DNA from 4 places in the Mesorhizobium sp. M1A.F.Ca.ET.072.01.1.1 genome. Region 1 is predicted to be linked to each of the others. Evidence: riboswitches for the same ligand, from Rfam matches in the RefSeq annotation. Region 1 holds a riboswitch; each other region holds the start of a gene.
What was found. A riboswitch is a leader RNA that binds a small molecule or an ion and turns the genes downstream of it on or off. The one in region 1 is predicted to bind cobalamin.
Positions count from the first base shown of each region.

Region 1 (4,662 bases):
TACCGGATGAGCCCGGACTGGCAGGAAATGCATGAGCTGGACGGCCGCGGCTTCCTGTCGAGCGCCCAGGGGCCGGCGATCCGCTGGCGCGACGAATACCTGTTCCCGGAAGACCAGGCGAGCATCCAGGCGGCGATCGAGCGCGCCATCATGGAGCGCGGCGTGTTCGAGCTCGAGCACAGGGTGCGGCGCGCCGACGGGTCCGCCGGCTGGACCATCTCACGGGCAATCCCGATCGTCGATGACACCGGCAGCATCCTGGAATGGTTCGGCATGGCCGCCGACATCACCGAGAAACGGGCGAGCGAACAGCAGATCCAACTCTTGATGCGCGAGGTGAACCACCGCGTCAAAAACCAGTACGCGGTGATCCTTTCCATGATCCGCGAGACGAGCAAGCGCGCGACCGACCCGCGCGCGTTCGAACACCAGATCCGCGAACGCATCATGGCGCTGTCGCGCTCGCACGACCTTTTGGTGCTGAACGACTGGCGCGGCGCGGGCATGGCCGACCTTGTGCGCGAACATCTGCGGCCGTTCGGACACGAAGAGCGCATCTCGCCTTGCGGGCCGGACGTGACGTTGCGGCTGAACGCGGTGCAGAACATCGGCATGGCGCTGCATGAGCTGGGCACCAACGCGACGAAATACGGCGCCCTGGCCGGCGACGCCGGAACCGTGCGGATGGACTGGCGGGTAGCCCCGGCCCCCGAAGGCAGCGACTTCGAGCTGGTCTGGGAGGAACATTTTTCCGAACCTGCCGCGGCCGCGGATGCCAAGCCGCACAAAGGCTTCGGCAGCGTCGTTCTCCAACGCGTCGTCCCCACCAGCCTCTCCGGCAGCGCCTCCATGGAACGGCTGCCCGGCCTCGTTCGCTGGACGCTCTCGGCGCCGCTCGCCAACGTGGTTGTCGCCCGCGGGGCGGAGCTGGACGGCGATGAGCAGATCGGCGGGCTGACGTGAGGCCGGTTTCATCCTGGGAGACCGAACAGGGCGGCTCGCCGCCACGTCGGAGGCTCGCTGGCGCCGCCGAGCCCTCGCCGTAGCGCCGTACGCCGAATGGCTTGCGCTGCTCCCATTTTTGCTTTCCCCTTCCCCACTTTTTTAGAACAGAAAAGCGCCAGCTTTTCTGTTCTGGACTCTGGATATTTGGACTCTGGATTCTGGCTTATGGATTATGGGGCTTATCCCAGGCCTTAACCCCTGGCTTATCCAAGCGCAGAATTCCATCAAACTTCCAAAGGCTTGGGCTACGGGTCCTCAGCATGCCTTTGAAGCGCGTGCGCACGGGCCGGCGATCTCCTGTTGCTGTCTGGCCAACAGTGAACAAAATGGGAACAAAAATGTCAAGCCGGGCACCGCTGACAGAGCTGGCGATCGTCGCCTTTGCCGTCATCGGCTTCCTGTTGCCGAGGCGCTTTAAGGAGGCAGGCTGGCAGCCGCCGGGATCTGATGGCAGAGAGATGCGGCTGGCCTGCTGCAGCCAGCCGCGGCCGGCGGCTTATGAATTCTTTGCTGCGGATCCGATCTCCACATCGTCCAGCCCCTTGGCCTTGTAGACGACGTAGGAGATCGCCCAGGCGGCGATGAAGATGCCGATAATGGCGAAGCCCAGATTGTTGAAATTGTCGTTGAGCGTGCCGACGCCGTTCCAGAAGCCGCCCGACAGACCGAGCTTGTCACCGATCAGGCCGAGCGCCTCGATGCCGCCGATCAGCACTGCGACAAGGACCGACACCAGGGTGATCGTCATGTTGTAGTACAGTTTGCGGATCGGCTTGACGAAGGCCCACTCATAGGCGCCGAGCATCATCACACCATCGGTCGTGTCGACCAGTGACATGCCGGCCGCGAAAAGCACCGGGAAGACCAGAATGGCTTCGAACGGCACGCCCTTGGCCGCTTGTGCCGCGGACACGCCGAACATGGCGACTTCGGTCGCGGTGTCGAAACCAAGGCCGAAGAGGAAACCAAGTGGGAACATGTGCCAGCTGCGCGACACCAGCCGGAACATCGGGCGGAAGACGCGGGCCAGGAAGCCGCGATTGTTGAGCAGCAGGTCCAGATCCTCCTCGACAAACGCCCCACCGGCCCGCACCCGCCGATAGCTTCTGTAGATCGAGAAGAAGATGACGATGTTCATCGCCGCGATGGCGAGCAGGAAGAGTGCGGAAACGCCGGTACTGATCGTGCCGCCAATCTCCTGAAGGCTTTGGAAACGGCCGAGCAGGGACGTTGCCGCCGCGATAGCCGCAGCGACGATGACGACGATCGTCGAATGGCCGAGTGCGAAAAAGAAACCGACGGAGACCGGCCGTTTGCCGTTCTGCATCAGCTTGCGCGTGACATTGTCGATGGCCGCTATGTGGTCGGCATCGACGGCATGGCGCAAGCCGAGGCCATAAATGACGAGAGCGACGCCAAGCAATGTCGGCTTGTCGTGGAAGGCGACGAAAGCCCACAGCCACGCCCCGACGTTGAGAATGGCGAGCGCGCCGTAGATCGTTATCAGTCTGGCCTTCAGGTCGGGCGCGCTTTTGTTCAGCATTTTCGATAGTTGGATCAGCATGGTTCTGCCTTTGACGTTGCCTGTCATCGCAGGGAACTCGCCCCGCCGTCCGGCCAGGCGCGCACACCGGATCACCCCGTCCGATGTTCTGCTTTGACGTCCATGATGGCAGGTCTCCTGGCTCGCGGATTCCCGCCGCTTTCGCCTTCCCGGCCCATGCAGCCAGTGGCATCGTGAAAACGGCACGCCGCTTACAGTTGCGGGGGCAGCCACGGCTTTGGATTTCTCCGCACCGCGTTCCCTTTTGATCCCCGAAGGGAACCATCAGCGCGAATTCGCCACACCGCGGTTGGCCAGTCAATCGACAACTCCGACGGCCAGAGGCCCCTCACGCCATCGTGACGAGAGGGCTACGCCCCCCTTACACCCCCAGCGTCGGCTCGGTATTCACCTCCAGCGCATCCTCCGCCTCGTCCTCCTCGCCAAGCACCTCGCCCTTCACCGGCAGTGCGCGTCCGATCCAGATCGGGTCGATAAGGTGGTCGCGCTTGGGGTTGGTGGTGTTGGGATGGATGAGGATGCTTAGGCCGCCATGGTTCAGCATCAGCCAGGGAACCAGCGTGGCAAAGATCTCGGTGGCGAAGGAGACCTGGTACATGGCTTGCTTGTGCGGGCCGACCGGCTCGTCGCGCCAATTGCCCAGGCGCACGCGGAACCGTTCTGCGATGCGCTGGCGCAGCCATTCGGCATGCTGCCGCTCGGCCTGCCCGCCGTAGTAGATATGGGCGTGATAGCTCGCGATCTCGGCGATCGGCCTGACTTCGTTCATCGCGATGCTCCCCTTCGACGATTTTTTTGCGCCCGGCGGAACTCTAGCCGAAGCGCGGGCGCCTTGTCTGCAGCCGGCCGCGGTCTGCGCCTGCGGTCGGCAGGGTTATCGGATATGGCGCTCCCCCGCTCCGTCTCGGCTGCGCCGAGCCACCTCTCCCATCCACCTTGTGGGGGCGAGGAATTGCCAAACCGCCGAGGTTGCAACCGGCAGGAAGGATGGCAACGGCCGTTCTGCCTTGGCCTAAATCACCGCGGTGACCGCGCCCTTCGCATTTAGACGACAGCCGACTTTCGCCTGCCTCACTTCGATGCCGCCTCGCCTGTCATAGTCTATGCGCACCTCGATCGGCGCGTTGAGCCCGCTTCGGCGTTGACGCAAGGGGCCGGCGCTGACCGTGTAAACACGCACGGCGCCGAGGGGCTTGGCGGCCGCCGCGATCGCGGCGCGACAGGCGCGCACTACGGCGGCCGGCGTGCCCGGTATCGTCTTCGGAGGTGACAGCGGCGGGATGCGATAGCCTTTGGTGACCCGCCGGAGGTCGCCGCCGGCGGATCTGGAGGGCCTCAGCACTGGAGGCAGCACAATGGTCTGCGCCGCGCTTTTGGCCAAAGCAGGGGCTGTCGGCACCGCGGCCGGGTTCTGCGCAGAGGCAGCCGATCCGCTGACGGCGGAAGGATCGTCGCCCGCGGCGGCGGCGCCGACGCTTGTCGACACTCCTGTGCTGGTGCTGCCCAGATTGCCGCCGGCATTGACGCCGAGCGATCCGCCGCCGGTCGATGCGCCGACGTTTGCGCCGCCGACACCGTCGGCACTGGCGCCCACGCCCGCCGACACGCCTTGCGAACCGGCGCCCAATCCGGCGCCCACGCCGATGCCGCCGACCTTGCCGCCGACGCCGACGTCAAGCGCCGAGGCAGGCCCGATCGGGATGGCGATCGCCAGCGCGGCTGCTAGGTATTTTTTCATGGCCAGACCTTTGTTCCAAGGCCAACCTTGTGTGGCTCCTCATCGAGCGTCCGCTCGACAGCGGTCTGCGAAGCCTTCGTCGCGCGAATGCGTGCCGAGCGATGGCGACTTCTCGCCCTGCCGGCATCGGCCTCGGCGGTGACCGGCGCGGCTGGAGGCCGCTCGAAAGACGAATGATAGAAAAGCGGTCTCGGCAACGCCAAGCACTGAAAAAGGCTTAGGAATTCTCCTTTCAACTTAGCTGTCGACAGCAGGGCAAGTTTGAGCTCGCCTACGCGCTGCTAACGGGTAACTTTCAAATTAGTTTCAACTAAAATTCAACAGAACAAGGACACCACCGTGCCAGCGCCGGTTG
Region 1 is NZ_RZSF01000118.1:7,513-12,174, forward strand. Features, by position in the region: gene EOA32_RS17675 (HWE histidine kinase domain-containing protein) at 1-963, shown strand, start outside; gene EOA32_RS17680 (HoxN/HupN/NixA family nickel/cobalt transporter) at 1,502-2,569, opposite strand; cobalamin riboswitch at 2,659-2,850, opposite strand; gene EOA32_RS17685 (DOPA 4,5-dioxygenase family protein) at 2,931-3,338, opposite strand; gene EOA32_RS17690 (hypothetical protein) at 3,582-4,307, opposite strand.

Region 2 (4,662 bases), on a different contig from region 1:
CTTTCATCAAGTGCCCGCAAATCCGCGGGGATGCGGACTTTGTCGAGGAGCGGCGTGTCAGGCTTCGGGTTCACTCTGGGACGGCCTGTCAACTTAACCTTGGGTTAACCTTCAAATATGCGCTTTGCTATGCGCGAGATAGGCTGACGGCGCGCCAATGTAAATGCGTGTCAGTGACGCGCCTGGCGCAGAATGTCCATCCTGCGCTAACCTTCCGGCAGCGGAATGAATTCTTCCTCATCGCCAGGAACGATATCGAAGCGGCCCGTCTTCCATTCTTCCTTGGCCTGCTCGATGCGTTCTTTCGAGGACGAAACGAAATTCCACCAGATATAACGCTTGGAGCCCAGCGACGCTCCGCCGAACAGCATGAAATGCGCGCCGCGCTCGGACGACACGACGATTTCCTCGCCCGGTTTGAACACCAAAAGCCGCTCGGCCGGGAAACGGTCGCCGGCAATCGAAACCTCGCCCTCCAGCGTGTAGATGGCGCGTTCCTCGGCGTCGGCGGGGATTTTGACGCTGGCGCCCGCCGCCAGCCGCAGATCGGCATAGAGCGTTTCCGAGGCGGTCGCGACGGGCGAGCGCAGCCCGGAAAATTCGCCGATGACGACGCGGCCGCTAACGCCCTCGGCATCGATTTCGGGCAGTTGGACGACCGACGTGTTCGCGAACACCGGGGCGATTTCTTCCTTGCTGTCCGGCAGCGCCAGCCAGGTTTGCAGGCCGGAAATCGACATCGGCGCGCCGCGCAATTCCTCGGGCGTGCGCTCGGAATGAACGATGCCGCGGCCGGCGGTCATCAAATTCACGTCGCCCGGCGCGATCACCATTTCGGTGCCGAGCGAGTCGCGATGCCTGATCTTGCCGTCGAACAGATAGGTGACGGTGGACAGCCCGATATGCGGATGCGGGCGCACGTCGATCGCGTGGCCGGCACGCAGGATGGCCGGGCCCATGCGGTCGAAGAAGATGAACGGACCGACCAGCCTGCGTTTCGCCGTCGGCAAGGCGCGGCGAACCTCGAAGCCGCCAATGTCCTTGGCGTTCGGAATGACCATCAACTCGATCTGGTCGCAGGCGAAGGCGTCGCCGGCCTCAGGATCGTTGCCCGGAAAGAAGCTCATGACCGGCGTCAGGCGAAGCGGAGCGCGGATCGGGCCTTCGCCTTGGCGGCCTCTTCCTCGCGGTTGCGCGGATGCTGGGTGGTTTCGAGGCTGTCAAGCAGCTCGCGCGCGGCGGCGGCGATCGCCTCGACGGCGTGGTTGAAGGCATGCTCGTTGCGCTTGGACGGCTTGGTCGCGCCGCTCAGCTTGCGCACGAACTGCAGCGCCGCGTCATGGACCTCGTCGTCGGTCGCCGGCGGATCGAAGTTGAACAGGGTCTTGATGTTTCGGCACATGCTTTAACTCCTTACCTGCTTTCTGCCCGAACCGGTCTGACATTGTGCACCGAGGTGTGTTGAGATTCAGGTCAGACCGAGCCGAAAATGGCGGGTTCCGAGAACCGGACCGGAGCGTACTTGAAGGACGTGAGCACCGGAACCGCAGAAAGCCGCGTTTGCAGGCGGCCTCACCTGAATATCAATACACCTCACTCGGCGTCGAGCGGCTCCGTTCCAACCGGCTTGCCGTCGCGCGAGAGCCTGATCTTCTCGACCTTGTCCTCGGCGGCCTTGAGCAAGCGGTCGCAATGAGCCTTCAGCGCCTCGCCGCGCTCGTAGATCTTGATCGACTGGTCGAGCGGAACGTCGCCGCGCTCCAGATCATCGACGATCTTCTCCAGCGCGTCGAGCGCCTGTTCGAAGCTCATCGCCTTGACGTCTTGGTTAGCTTCATCAGCCATCATTCATCCCTTCATCAGCCGCCCGACATGGGCGGCGACCGAAAATGCCAATCCTTGCAGATCGTAACCGCCCTCCAGCAGGCTGACGAGCCGGTTGCCGCTGTGGCGCCCGGCGCGCTCCATCAGCTGGCCGGTCGCCCAGTCGAAATCATCCTCGGTCAGGTTGATCGCGGCCAGCGGATCGCGATGGTGCGCATCGAAACCGGCGGAAATGATGATCAGATCCGGCTGGAAGGCGTCGATCGACGGCAGCACGCGCGACAGGAAGGCGTCGCGGAACGTGTCGCTGCCGGTGCTCGGCGCAAGCGGCGCGTTGACGATGTTGCCGGCGCCGGTCTCGCTCTTGGCACCGGTGCCCGGATAAAGCGGCATCTGGTGGGTCGAGCAATAGAGCACCGACGGATCGTCCCAGAAAATGTCCTGCGTGCCGTTGCCGTGATGCACATCCCAATCGACGATGGCGACGCGCTCGGCCAGATGCTTCTCCTGCGCATAACGGGCGGCGATCGCCGCGGTGTTGAACAGGCAAAAGCCCATCGCGGTCGCTTTTTCGGCGTGATGGCCGGGCGGACGCGCGGCAACGAAGACATTGGCGGCACGGCCCTCGAACACATCGTCGACGGCGGCGTTCGCCGCGCCGATCGCCGTCACCGCCGCATGCCAGCTTTTCGGGCTGGCGCTGGTGTCGGCATCGATCGAGACGATCCCCGTCTCGGGAATCGCAGCGCGGACACGGCCGACGAAATCCTCCGGATGCGCGTAAAGGATAGTCGCCTCGTCGCCTTCCGGCGCCTCGACGCGGTCGAGGGCCGAAAAAGCCTCGTCGTCGAGCACGCGCTCGATGGCGCGCAAACGGTCGGGCCGCTCGGGGTGGCCGGGCGGCGTGAGGTGTTCCAGGAATACCGGATGAGTGTAGAGACGAGTGGTCATGGCGCCTAATCTAGGCACCTGTCGCACGGATAGCCATGTTTCAGCGCCGAATGATTGGGGAAATCGCGCCCAATCGTGTCGCTGGCGGCATTGGCCCGGCTTCGGCTTCGCGATAAGGTCGCGTCGCTGCCTGGTGCCCGCAACGCGGGAGAATCGGGAACACGGTTGAAATCCGTGGCGTGCCCAACGCTGTGAGGGGGACCGCGCCGGCAAACGCCACTGTCCCAGACGGGAAGGCGCCGGATGCGGGTCGATCCCGAGCCAGAAGACCGGCCCGGCAGACATGGTCATCCGCATGGTCAGGCGGAGGACTGCTTATCGCAAGGGGACAAGCGATGCAGGCACGAACAGCCGCCGCCGGCGGCGATGACTTTGACCAATTGGCGCGCGACGCCGTCTACCGGGCCATGTTCACCCGGCGCGACGTGCGCAGCCATTTCCTTACCGACGATCTCGACGACAGCGTTTTGGCGCGGCTGCTCACCGCGGCACACCACGCGCCGTCGGTCGGCTACATGCAGCCCTGGAACTTCATCATCATCCGGGACGCCACAAGGCGGCGGCAGGTGCGCGACCTTTTCCTCGCCGCGCGCGAACAGGAACTGCCGGCGATCGAGGTGGAGCGGCGGGCGCTCTACCGCAAGCTGAAGCTCGAGGGCATCTGCGAAAGCGCGCTCAACCTGTGCATCACCTGCGACCGCCAGCGCTCGAAGAACTCGCCGCTCGGGCGCTGGCACAATCCGGAGATGGACCTCTACAGCACCGTCTGCGCGGTGCAGAATTTCTGGCTCGCGGCGCGGGCGGAAGGCGTCGGGGTCGGCTGGGTGAGCATCATCGAGCCCGAAGCGCTGAAGCGACTGCTGTCGATCCCCGAGCACGTCACGCCGATCGCCTATCTCTGCGTCGGCCGCGTCTCGGAATTCGCGCCGAGGCCCGACCTCGAAGCGCATGGCTGGGGCAAGCGCCTGCCGCTGCCCGAGCTGGTGATGAGCGAGACCTTTTGCGGCGCCGGCGAGGCGCCGCTCAAATCGGCGATCGCTCGCCTTGGTTCCCGTGAAGGGGCGAAGCCGTGATCAGGCGGCCTTCGTGGCCGGGGCTGCTGCTCAAGCGGTCCTTGGCGAATCCCAGCGCGAGCCGCCGAAGGGGCTGAGCGCCTTGTCGCGCAGCTCCCTGAACTTGGACGAGGCTTCGGCCAGGCGCCGGTCCCATTCCGGATTGGGGACCTGGCCCTCGATGGCGGCGAAGTAGACCTGCATCAGCGAAGCGATGGCGAAGGGCTCGATGAAAGCCGCCTTGAAGGCCCAGGCGAAGACGATGGCCAACACGAAGGCCCAGCCGGCAAGCTGGCCCGGCATGGCCCAGAGGATCGCGGCGGCGGGCGCCAGCATCAAAAGAAAGATGACGAAGGAAACACCCCACATGATCACCGCCAGCCAGACGGCGTTCTTGACCATCAACTTGCCGTTCTGCGCGTAGAGCACGACGCCTTGCCTGGCGGTCTCGAAAGGCGAGTTGGAATTGGTGCGGATGTTGTAGCCGAGGATGATCTCGTCGACATAGGTCAGCGACAGGCGGATGACGGTATTGATGAAGCTCACCAGACCGCTTAAGCCTGGAATGGGTAGGAACGCAGCAATGCCGCCGATCAGCCCTGTGATGGCGCGGATGGCGCCTTTCACCAGCTGGTCGACGACGAAAAGGATGTTGGCCTCGGCGAAGCGCTTCGTCACCACTTCGCGCGCATAGGCGATCTGGCCCTGGCCGTCGGGAACGTCCTGCCCGTCGATCAGATGGACCATGACGGCGATATGGCCTGCCTTGAGCACATAGAGAATGTATTCGCGGATCCAGTAGACGGCGATCGAGACCACGCCGAAGCCGACCACC
Region 2 is NZ_RZSF01000302.1:1,439-6,100, forward strand. Features, by position in the region: partial or broken gene dxs (1-deoxy-D-xylulose-5-phosphate synthase) at 1-74, opposite strand, end outside; gene EOA32_RS29355 (pirin family protein) at 207-1,127, opposite strand; gene EOA32_RS29360 (DUF2277 domain-containing protein) at 1,136-1,402, opposite strand; gene EOA32_RS29365 (exodeoxyribonuclease VII small subunit) at 1,594-1,845, opposite strand; gene EOA32_RS29370 (histone deacetylase family protein) at 1,849-2,775, opposite strand; cobalamin riboswitch at 2,890-3,068, shown strand; gene bluB (5,6-dimethylbenzimidazole synthase) at 3,111-3,848, shown strand; gene EOA32_RS29380 (hypothetical protein) at 3,879-4,662, opposite strand, start outside.
Region 2: another riboswitch for cobalamin. It lies ahead of bluB (5,6-dimethylbenzimidazole synthase); the one in region 1 lies ahead of EOA32_RS17680 (HoxN/HupN/NixA family nickel/cobalt transporter).

Region 3 (4,662 bases), on a different contig from region 1:
CAAGCGCTCGCGGGCAAGCATGAGGAGGGCCGAAATCTCGGCGACTTCCGGAACGCGCGGTGAGTGGATGTCATAGACTCCGGGACCGATTTCGTTGGGATATTTAGAGCTCGTAAAGGCGTCCAGCAGGTCCATTGCCGAGCGCGATGTCTCAATCGAAATTACATCCGCGTCAAGCTCAGCGATCGCGTCGATGATCTCGTTGAACTCCGAATAGCACATGTGGGTGTGGATCTGAGTCGAGTCCTTTACACCTGTTGAAGCGATCCGGAAACATTCGACCGACCAGTCGAGATAGACCTTCCAGTCGCACTTGCGCAGCGGCAAGCCTTCGCGAAACGCAGCCTCGTCGATCTGGATCATCCTTGCGCCGGATCTTTCGAGGTCCGTCACTTCATCGCGAATAGCGAGCGCGATCTGGCGGCAGACCTCGGAGCGGGGTACGTCGTCGCGAACAAAAGACCAATTGAGAATGGTCACTGGACCTGTGAGCATTCCCTTCACAGGCTTTTGCGTAAGTGACTGGGCGAATTGCCACCAGCGCACCGTCATCGGATTGGGGCGCGATACGTCGCCGAAGATGATGGGGGGACGCACGTAGCGCGACCCATAGCTCTGCACCCAGCCATGTTCGGTGAAGGCGAAGCCGGAAAGTTGCTCGCCGAAATGCTGTACCATGTCGTTTCGTTCGAACTCGCCATGCACCAGCACGTCCAGCCCGATCTCCTCCTGCCAGCGAATAGCAGCCTCGGTCTCCTTCTTCAGAAAGGTTTCGTAATCGACATAGCTGAGCTGGCCCTTCGCGTGAGCGGAACGCGCTTTGCGCACCTGAGGCGTCTGCGGAAAGGATCCAATGGTCGTCGTCGGGAACGGCGGCAGGCCGAGCGTGCGGGCCTGGACCCTGGAACGCTCGGCAAATGCGCTCTTTCGTTGCTTCATAGCGCCGTTGATGTCGGCGATCCGCCCTTCAACGAGCGGGTCATGGACCTTCGTGGATGTTGCGCGACTCGAGGCAGCCTCGCTAGAAGCTTTCAACTCGCCAGCCACGGCATCTCTACCTTGGGACAAGGCCCGGGCGAGGATAACCAGCTCGTCGGTCTTCTGGGCCGCGAAGGCGAGCCACGACCTGATGTTCGCATCCAGTACCGTCTCCATACGCAAGTCTATCGGCACATGCAGCATCGAGCATGAAGGCGCGATCTCGACTCGGTCCAAGGGCCAGCCCGCGACGATCGGCTTGATGCGGTCGAGAATGGCAGTGAGATTCGCGCGCCAGACGTTGCGGCCATTGATCAAGCCAAGCGATAACACCAGATCCTTAGGCGCGAGCCGACCAGCCGTCTCCAACTGCTCGGGAGCACGCGAGAGATCAAGATGCAGGCCGGCCACAGGCAGCGATATCGCCGTCTCGAGATTGTCCCCCAGCGGCCCGAAGTAAGTAGCCAGCATGATCTTCAGCTCGGGCGCGGCCTTCGACAGCTGCCCATAGGCAAATTCAAGTGCGGTTCGTTCGTAGGGGTTTAGATCGAGCACGAGCGCTGGCTCATCGATCTGCACCCAATCGGATCCCGTAAATTTTAACCTCCGCAGGAGTTGCTCGTAGACGGGCAGAAGCCGCGGCAGGAGCGCGAGGGGATTGAAACCTTCGGCAGGTGACTTCGCGAGCTTGAGAAAAGTGACCGGTCCAAGGATGACCGGGCGTGTATGAATGCCCAGGGCTTTAGCCTCGAGGAAGTAATCAACCGGTTTGGTCGACGAGAGTGTGAACGCCTGATCGTCCTCAAGTTCCGGCACAATGTAATGATAGTTGGTGTCGAACCATTTGGTCATTTCCATCGCGGTTAGGGCAGGGCAAGCCGCATGCTCCCGACCAGAGTCGCAATTTCCCGTCTGACCTTGGTTGCCGCGGGCCATAGCGAAATAGATGTCGAGTGGGACCTCGCCGCCATTCCATGCGTAGCGGGACGGCACGGCGCCGACCATGGCGGCGGTGTCGAGTACATGGTCGTAGAGCGAAAAGTCGTTCGACGGGATTTTCGACACACCGCGATCGCGCTGCTCTTCCCAGTTCGCGACACGGAGCGCCTTTGCCGTCGCGAGAAGCTCGGCGGCGCAAGATTTTCCGGACCAATAGCTTTCAAGCGCGAATTTCAATTCCCGCCTGCGACCGATACGCGGCACACCAAGCGTTGCTACAGGAATTTGCTGAGAGAGAGTCATGCGATACCCCGATGGTTGGGGCGTGGGGGACAACGAAGGCGCCAGTAGGCCGGTACGAACGCCGGGCTGCAGCGGCCACCGAGACACCCCGCCCGTGGACAATAGTTCGCCGTGGCAGGTCTCCTGGCTCGGGGGTCATAGCCTCTACCCGTCTTCCCGAGGCTGTTCGCCTCAGTGACATGAGTGGGGTCGGCTCGCCTCTAACAGTTGCGGGGGCAGCGCCGGTATCGCACCGGCTTCCCTCTTAGCTCCGCTGCGGCAGCGCCGTACGGAGAACCATGGCTTGGACACAATCACAGCAGTCAGGTCTTTTGTCAACATCGCATAAAGAAATCTTTATGTCATTATGTGAATGCACTTTGTACTGTCGCAGTGACTTCCAAGTCGCGTGTAGGGAGGAACAAGGAAAAATGCCTAAAAGGGCTTCGGGCTTCATTGCTCCTGAAAACGGTGAGAAGAGCATATTCGTTCATGCCACCGGCAGACTCGCTCAGGACTGAGCACTGCTGATGGAGGGGCAGAAGGTGTTTGTCCAATGCGGGCAGGGTAAGAAAAGCCTGGAAGTTCGGAATATTCGCCTCGCTTAGCCCCATGCGTCGGCCCACCGAAATCGCGCCTCAGGCAAAGCCCGCTGCCGGGAGGAGGTGGCAGCGGGCTCTATTTCGAGTGAGACGCGGGAGGAGGTGCGCCCCGCTCAGCGTCGGCACCACATCTGGGAGGAGTAGATGGCCGACAACATGATCATACCGACAGAAGGGTATATTGCAATGCACAAATTCTATATCGCAGTTGCGAAATCGTGCCGGATCCGCTTAGTCGAGCCTGAAAAGTCCGGTCAGGCTGCGGCTTTCTTGCGGGCACGCTTGGCAGATGCCGGCGTTCCCAGATACTTCGGCTTGCGGCCAGCCAATGCCGAGCTCGCCGTAGCTTGTTCGGCGCCACCAGAGGTCGATGCAACCGCCGGCGAGTGTCACCGAGGTCTACGCCGTCTCCGCTTTTTCCCGAATTGCGTGTGCCGCAGCCACCATGTTCATCAGGACAGGGCGGACCTCCTCCCATCCGCGCGTTTTGAGACCGCTGTCGGGATTCACCCCGCAGTTGACCATCCAACAATCGATGGCGCCCAAGAATGATGAGGTTTAAAATCTCGGCCACTTCTGGGATCCCGGGCGAGTGAATGTCATAGACACCAGCGGCGACCTCGTCCCGGCCTTCGGCCGGGCAAGGACGACCAGCTCGTCGGTCTTTTGCGCCGCGAAGGGGAGCCACGACTTCACATCCGCGTCGAGTGCCGACTCGATGTGCACGTCAATCGGTACATGCAGCATCGAAAGGCTCTGTTGGAATGCCATCGCGCATCTTGGTCCATTTATTCGGTGGATGACTGCTATTCCAACAATCAATTTTACCGTCCCAACAAAATCGTATTAGAGGATCCTGAATTGCAGCGTGGGTATCCCTCGTAGTGATTTGTGCGTCGACTGAGGCTGCCGGAAAAAACGGAGACGGCATGTGCGGGATTGTTGGTATTGTTGGGCAACAACCCGTGTCGGAGCGGTTGGTCGACGCCTTGAAGCGTCTGGAATATCGCGGCTATGATTCCGCCGGTGTTGCGACGATCACCGGGGGCGCCTTGCAGCGCAGGCGCGCTGAGGGCAAGCTCGTCAATCTCGAGACGAGACTGAAGGCAGAGCCGCTAAACGGCTCCATCGGGATCGCCCACACGCGCTGGGCAACCCACGGAGCGCCGACGGAAGGCAATGCGCACCCGCACTTTACCGGCGGTGTGGCCGTCGTTCATAACGGCATTATCGAGAATTTTGCCGAGCTGAAGGAGGAATTGACGGCGGCGGGAGCCGATTTCCAGACCGACACCGACACGGAGGTCGTCGCGCATCTTGTGGCAAGACATCGCCAGGAGGGCATGGGGCGGGGCGAAGCGATGCATGCCATGCTGAAACGCATCAAGGGCGCCTACGCGCTCGCCATCCTTTTTGAGGATGATCCGTCGAGCATCATCGCAGCGCGCAATGGACCACCGCTGGCAATCGGCCACGGCGACGGCGAGATGTTTCTAGCATCCGACGCGATCGCGCTTGCCCCCTTCACGAATGAAGTCACCTATCTCATCGACGGTGACTGGGCCGTAATCGGCAAGGGGGGTGCCGATATCTTCGATTTCGACGGCTACCCCGTAGAGCGTCCGCGTCAGACCTCCATGGCCGCGGCTTATCTGGCCGACAAGGGCAAACATCGCCACTTCATGGAGAAGGAAATCTACGAGCAGCCCGAGGCCATCGGCCGTGTGCTCGCCCATTATGTCAGCTTGATAGAGAATCGCGCCGATCCGGTTCCTAGCTTCGATTTTGCCAGCATTCCAAGCCTGGCGATCTCTGCCTGCGGCACCGCCTACCTTGCCGGACTGATCGGAAAATACTGGTT
Region 3 is NZ_RZSF01000022.1:163-4,824, forward strand. Features, by position in the region: gene metE (5-methyltetrahydropteroyltriglutamate--homocysteine S-methyltransferase) at 1-2,220, opposite strand, end outside; cobalamin riboswitch at 2,316-2,516, opposite strand; partial or broken gene EOA32_RS05570 (hypothetical protein) at 3,201-3,426, opposite strand; gene glmS (glutamine--fructose-6-phosphate transaminase (isomerizing)) at 3,731-4,662, shown strand, end outside.
Region 3: another riboswitch for cobalamin. It lies ahead of metE (5-methyltetrahydropteroyltriglutamate--homocysteine S-methyltransferase); the one in region 1 lies ahead of EOA32_RS17680 (HoxN/HupN/NixA family nickel/cobalt transporter).

Region 4 (4,662 bases), on a different contig from region 1:
GATGTGCATCGCGGTTCGGTCTTGCCTCAGCCGGCGAGGATACGCTCGATCGCCGGGCGGTTCAGCCCTTTGAGGCCGATGACGACGAGCCGCGATCGGCGGTCGTCGTTCGACGTCCAGGCGCGGTCGTAATAGTGGTTGACGCGCGGGCCGACGGCCTGGAGCAGCAGCCGCATCGGCTTGCCACCCACCTCGACAAAGCCTTTGACGCGCAGAACGTTTTCCTGCTCGGCGGCGAGAGCGACGCGCTTTGCCAGCTCATCCGGACTGGCGATGGACGGGATATCGAGGACGAAGGAGTCGAAATCGTCATGCTCATGGTCGAGCTCGTCATCGTGATGGGTCTTGCGGTTCTCGATGTCGTCTTCGACGGCGAGGCCAAGACCGAGCAGCACCGACGGGTCGACCTTGCCCTGTGCGGTCGGTACGACCTTGACCGCGCGCGCCACGTGCTCGCCGATGACGGCGTTGGCGCGCTCCGAGCCGGCCGCGTCCATCAGATCGCTCTTCGACAGGATGATCAGGTCGGCGCAAGCGATCTGGTCCTCGAACACCTCTTCGACTGGATCATCGTGGTCGAGGGAATCGTCGGCGGCGCGCTGCGCCTGCAGGGCGTCCATATCGGCGGCGACGCGGCCGTCGGCCAGCGCCGGACCGTCGACCACGGCGATGACGCCATCGACCGTCACGCGGCTCTTCACCGTCGGCCACTGGAAGGCCTGGACGAGCGGCTTCGGCAAAGCGAGGCCGGAGGTTTCGATCAGGATGTGGTCGACTTTCGGCGTGCGCGACAGGATCTGGTCGAGCGCCGGCACGAAGTCGTCGGCGACGGTGCAGCAGATGCAGCCATTGGCCAGTTCGACGATGTTTTCCTCCGGACAGGTGTCGACGCCGCAGCCTTTCAGGATCTCGCCGTCGATGCCGACATCGCCGAATTCGTTGACGATGATCGCCAGCCGCTTGCCCTTGGCGTTTTCGAGCAGGTTGCGGATCAGCGTGGTCTTGCCGGCGCCGAGAAAGCCGGTGACGACAGTGCAGGGAACACGGGAGAGGGATGCGGTCATGTCAGTCCTTCAGCAGGTCGAGGGGAGGGATGCGGGCAACCAGGCCGCGCTTGAGGGAATCGGGCCGGCCTCGCCACGGGATGAGGCCGTCGGTCGAGGTGGCAAAGAGCTTTGCGCCGGTGACGAGGTCGGCGCCGCTGGTCGTTTCCAGGTCACCGAAGACATAGCTCCAGCAGCCGTCGCGCAGCAGCGCCGCGCTCAGGCGGCGTTTGCAATTGCCGAGACACTCGACGGTGCGGATGCGGATTTTCTCGTCCGGCGCGGCGCGGCGCGCGTCTTCGGCAAGGAGGGCGCCGGCACGCGGATGCGCGTCCGAACCGGTCTCATCTCGGCAGGAGGAGCAGACGATGACGGTCACTTCCGATAGCGCGTCGCGGGGTTCGGACGAAATGTCCGCGGTATTAGCCGGAAAACTGACGTTGCGATCCAAAACCAGGCTCCTTGCCCGGAAAACCCGCCGAGCGATCGGATTCTCATGTCTCAGACGGCAGGTCTCCTGGCTCGCGGGTCGTCGCCTTGCGCCGCCTTCCCGGGAACATCCCAGTGGTTTTCGGCTGAGGCTCGTCGCTCACAGTTGCGGGGACAGCCGCGGATTTGGGTTTTCCCGCACCGCATTCCCTCTTGGCTCCTCCCCTTGCCGGGAGGAGACCGTCTGCGGCGGATTTAGGCTTAGAGGTGCTGGCATGTCAACGCGCGGCTACGACACCGAAATGTCGGCCAACGCCGGCCCAAGGTCGCCGGCCGGCGTCACCTCGATGGTTTCCAAGCCGAGCCATGCCTGCATCTGTTTCAACTCATCGAAGAGCTGTGCGGCCGTTTCGGCGGGAGCGCCGGCTTCGGCAAAAGCCGCATGGACGCGCAGCACGCCGGCCGGGCGGTCAGCTCTCAGATCGACCCGGGCAACGATCCGGTCGCCGAGCAGGAAAGGCAGCACGTAGTAGCCGTACTGGCGCTTCTCGGCCGGCGTGTAGATCTCGATGCGGTAGCGGAAGCCGAAGAGTTTTTCCGTCCGGGTGCGTTCGAATACCACCGGATCGAAGGGCGCGAGCAGGGCGCGGGCCTCGATCCGGCGCGGAAAGCGGGCGTCCTTGTGGAGATAGGCGGGCTTGTCCCAGCCTTCGACCTTCACCAGCAGCAGTTCGCCCATCTCGACCAGTTCCTCGATCCTGGCTCTCGTATCGCCAGGCGCCAGGCGGAAATAGTCACGCAGATCGCCATAGGTTGCGATGCCATGGGCGCGGGCGGAAATGCGCAGCAATTGGCGATGCGCGTCCTCGACCGAGGGCACCGGCAGGTCGAGGATGGCCTGCGGCAGAACCCGCTCGGGCAGGTCGTAATAGCGCTCGAATCCTCGCCGGTAGGCGGTGGTGATGCGCCCGGCCCAGAACAGCCATTCGAAAGCGTGCTTGGCCTCGCTCCAGCCCCACCATCCGCCATTGCCCTTGTGGCCTTCGATGTCGGAGGCGGCGATCGGCCCGCGTTGCGCGACTTGCCCGTAGATCTCCTCGATCATCGCCTTGCGCTCGCGGCCCCATTTGGCGAGGCCGAGATACATTTCCTCGCCTTTCTCGGCCCGCTGCATGCGCCAGCGCATCAACGGATAGGTCTCGACGGGCAGGAAGGAAGCCTCATGGGCCCAGTATTCGAAGACGGTTCGCTTGCGGGTGACGGCCGCGTTGTCGAGCAGCGCAAGCGGGTAGGGGCCGAGGCGCGAATAGAGCGGCATATAGTGGGCGCGCACCACGGCGCTGACGGAATCGATCTGCAGCAGGCCAGTTCGGGAAAGCACGCGGGCGAGATGGCGACGATCGGGCGTGCCGGCAGGCCGCGCATCGGTGAAACCCTGCGCGCCGAGCGCAATGCGCCTTGCTGCGGCGAGCGAGATCTTTTCCTTCATCCCTACCGATCCTTTGCCGGGGTTTCCAGTCGGTGATTCCGGCCATGCTAGCAGGCAAATGGCGGGAGATATGTCAGGATAGAAAAGTGGAGTAAAACATGAAGGAAATCAAACAGGAGCGGATCGGACCAGTTTCTTCCGATATGGCGTCCAGGGCCGGATTTTGAACAAGGTTTGACTTGCGTCGCCGAAACCGCTGCGCTAACCCTCGCCGCGTCGCAGCATAGGCCACCTAAAACGGTTCAGCGGGTTAAACTGTCACGCTTCCGCCTTAGAGTCCGTTGCTGTAATCAAAGTGAACTGGCCGCCGAAGGAAAGTCGCCGCATGAGCGCACTCCTAAGTTCGTATCTGCCCATCGTGCTCTTCATCGCAGTGGCGATGGTCGTCGGCCTGGCGCTGATCGTTGCGCCGTTCCTGGTTGCCTACCGCAATCCCGATCCGGAAAAGCTTTCCGCCTATGAATGCGGGTTCAACTCATTCGACGACGCCCGCATGAAGTTCGACATCCGCTTCTACCTGGTGTCGATCCTGTTCATCATCTTCGATCTCGAGGTCGCCTTCCTGTTCCCGTGGGCGGTGTCCTTCTCCAAGCTCGGCATGCTCGGCTTCTGGTCGATGATGGTGTTCCTGGCGGTGCTGACCATCGGCTTTGCCTATGAATGGAAAAAAGGAGCGCTAGAATGGGATTGAACGACAGTTCAGGCACCCTCGTCGCGCCGAAGCCCAAGGGCATCATCGATCCCAACACCGGCAGGCCGGTGGGGGAGGACGATCCCTTCTTCCTCGAGATCAATAATGAGCTGGCCGACAAGGGCTTCCTTGTCACCTCGACCGAGGCGCTGATCACTTGGGCGCGCAGCGGCTCGCTGATGTTCATGACCTTCGGTCTCGCCTGCTGCGCGGTCGAGATGATCCACACCTCGATGCCGCGCTATGACTCAGAGAGGTTCGGCGTCGCGCCGCGCGCGTCTCCGCGCCAGTCCGATATCATGATCGTCGCGGGCACACTGACCAACAAGATGGCGCCGGCGCTGCGCAAGGTCTACGACCAGATGCCGGAGCCGCGCTACGTCATCTCGATGGGTTCGTGCGCCAATGGCGGCGGCTACTATCACTATTCCTATTCGGTGGTGCGCGGCTGCGACCGCATCGTGCCGGTCGACATCTATGTCCCCGGCTGCCCGCCGAGCGCCGAAGCGCTGCTCTACGGCATTCTCCTGTTGCAGAAGAAGATCCGCCGCACCGGCACGATCGAACGGTGAACCAATGGCCTTGGCGTTGCACGAACTCTCCACCTATCTCGGCGAGAAGCTCTCCGGCCGCATCGGCGAAACGGTGCTTGCTTATGGCGAACTGACGGTTTGCGTCGAGCCGGGCAACCTGACCGAGGTCGCGACCTTCCTGCGCGATGACCCGCACTGCCAGTTCGTCTCGATCATCGACATTTGCGGCGCCGACTATCCGTCGCGTGCCAAGCGCTTCGACGTTGTCTACCACCTGTTGTCGCCGAAGCAGAACGTCCGCATCCGCCTCAAGGTCCAGGCCGACGAGGAGACGCTGGTGCCGTCGCTGACCGGCGTCTATCCCGGCGCCGACTGGTTCGAGCGCGAGACCTATGATCTTTACGGCGTGCTGTTCTCGGGCCATCCGGACCTGCGCCGCATCCTCACCGACTACGGCTTCGAGGGGCATCCGCTGCG
Region 4 is NZ_RZSF01000086.1:4,588-9,249, forward strand. Features, by position in the region: gene cobN (cobaltochelatase subunit CobN) at 1-9, opposite strand, end outside; gene cobW (cobalamin biosynthesis protein CobW) at 27-1,064, opposite strand; gene EOA32_RS14545 (DUF1636 family protein) at 1,066-1,494, opposite strand; cobalamin riboswitch at 1,533-1,732, opposite strand; gene EOA32_RS14550 (winged helix-turn-helix domain-containing protein) at 1,762-2,961, opposite strand; gene EOA32_RS14555 (NADH-quinone oxidoreductase subunit A) at 3,287-3,652, shown strand; gene EOA32_RS14560 (NADH-quinone oxidoreductase subunit B) at 3,643-4,224, shown strand; gene EOA32_RS14565 (NADH-quinone oxidoreductase subunit C) at 4,229-4,662, shown strand, end outside.
Region 4: another riboswitch for cobalamin. It lies ahead of EOA32_RS14545 (DUF1636 family protein); the one in region 1 lies ahead of EOA32_RS17680 (HoxN/HupN/NixA family nickel/cobalt transporter).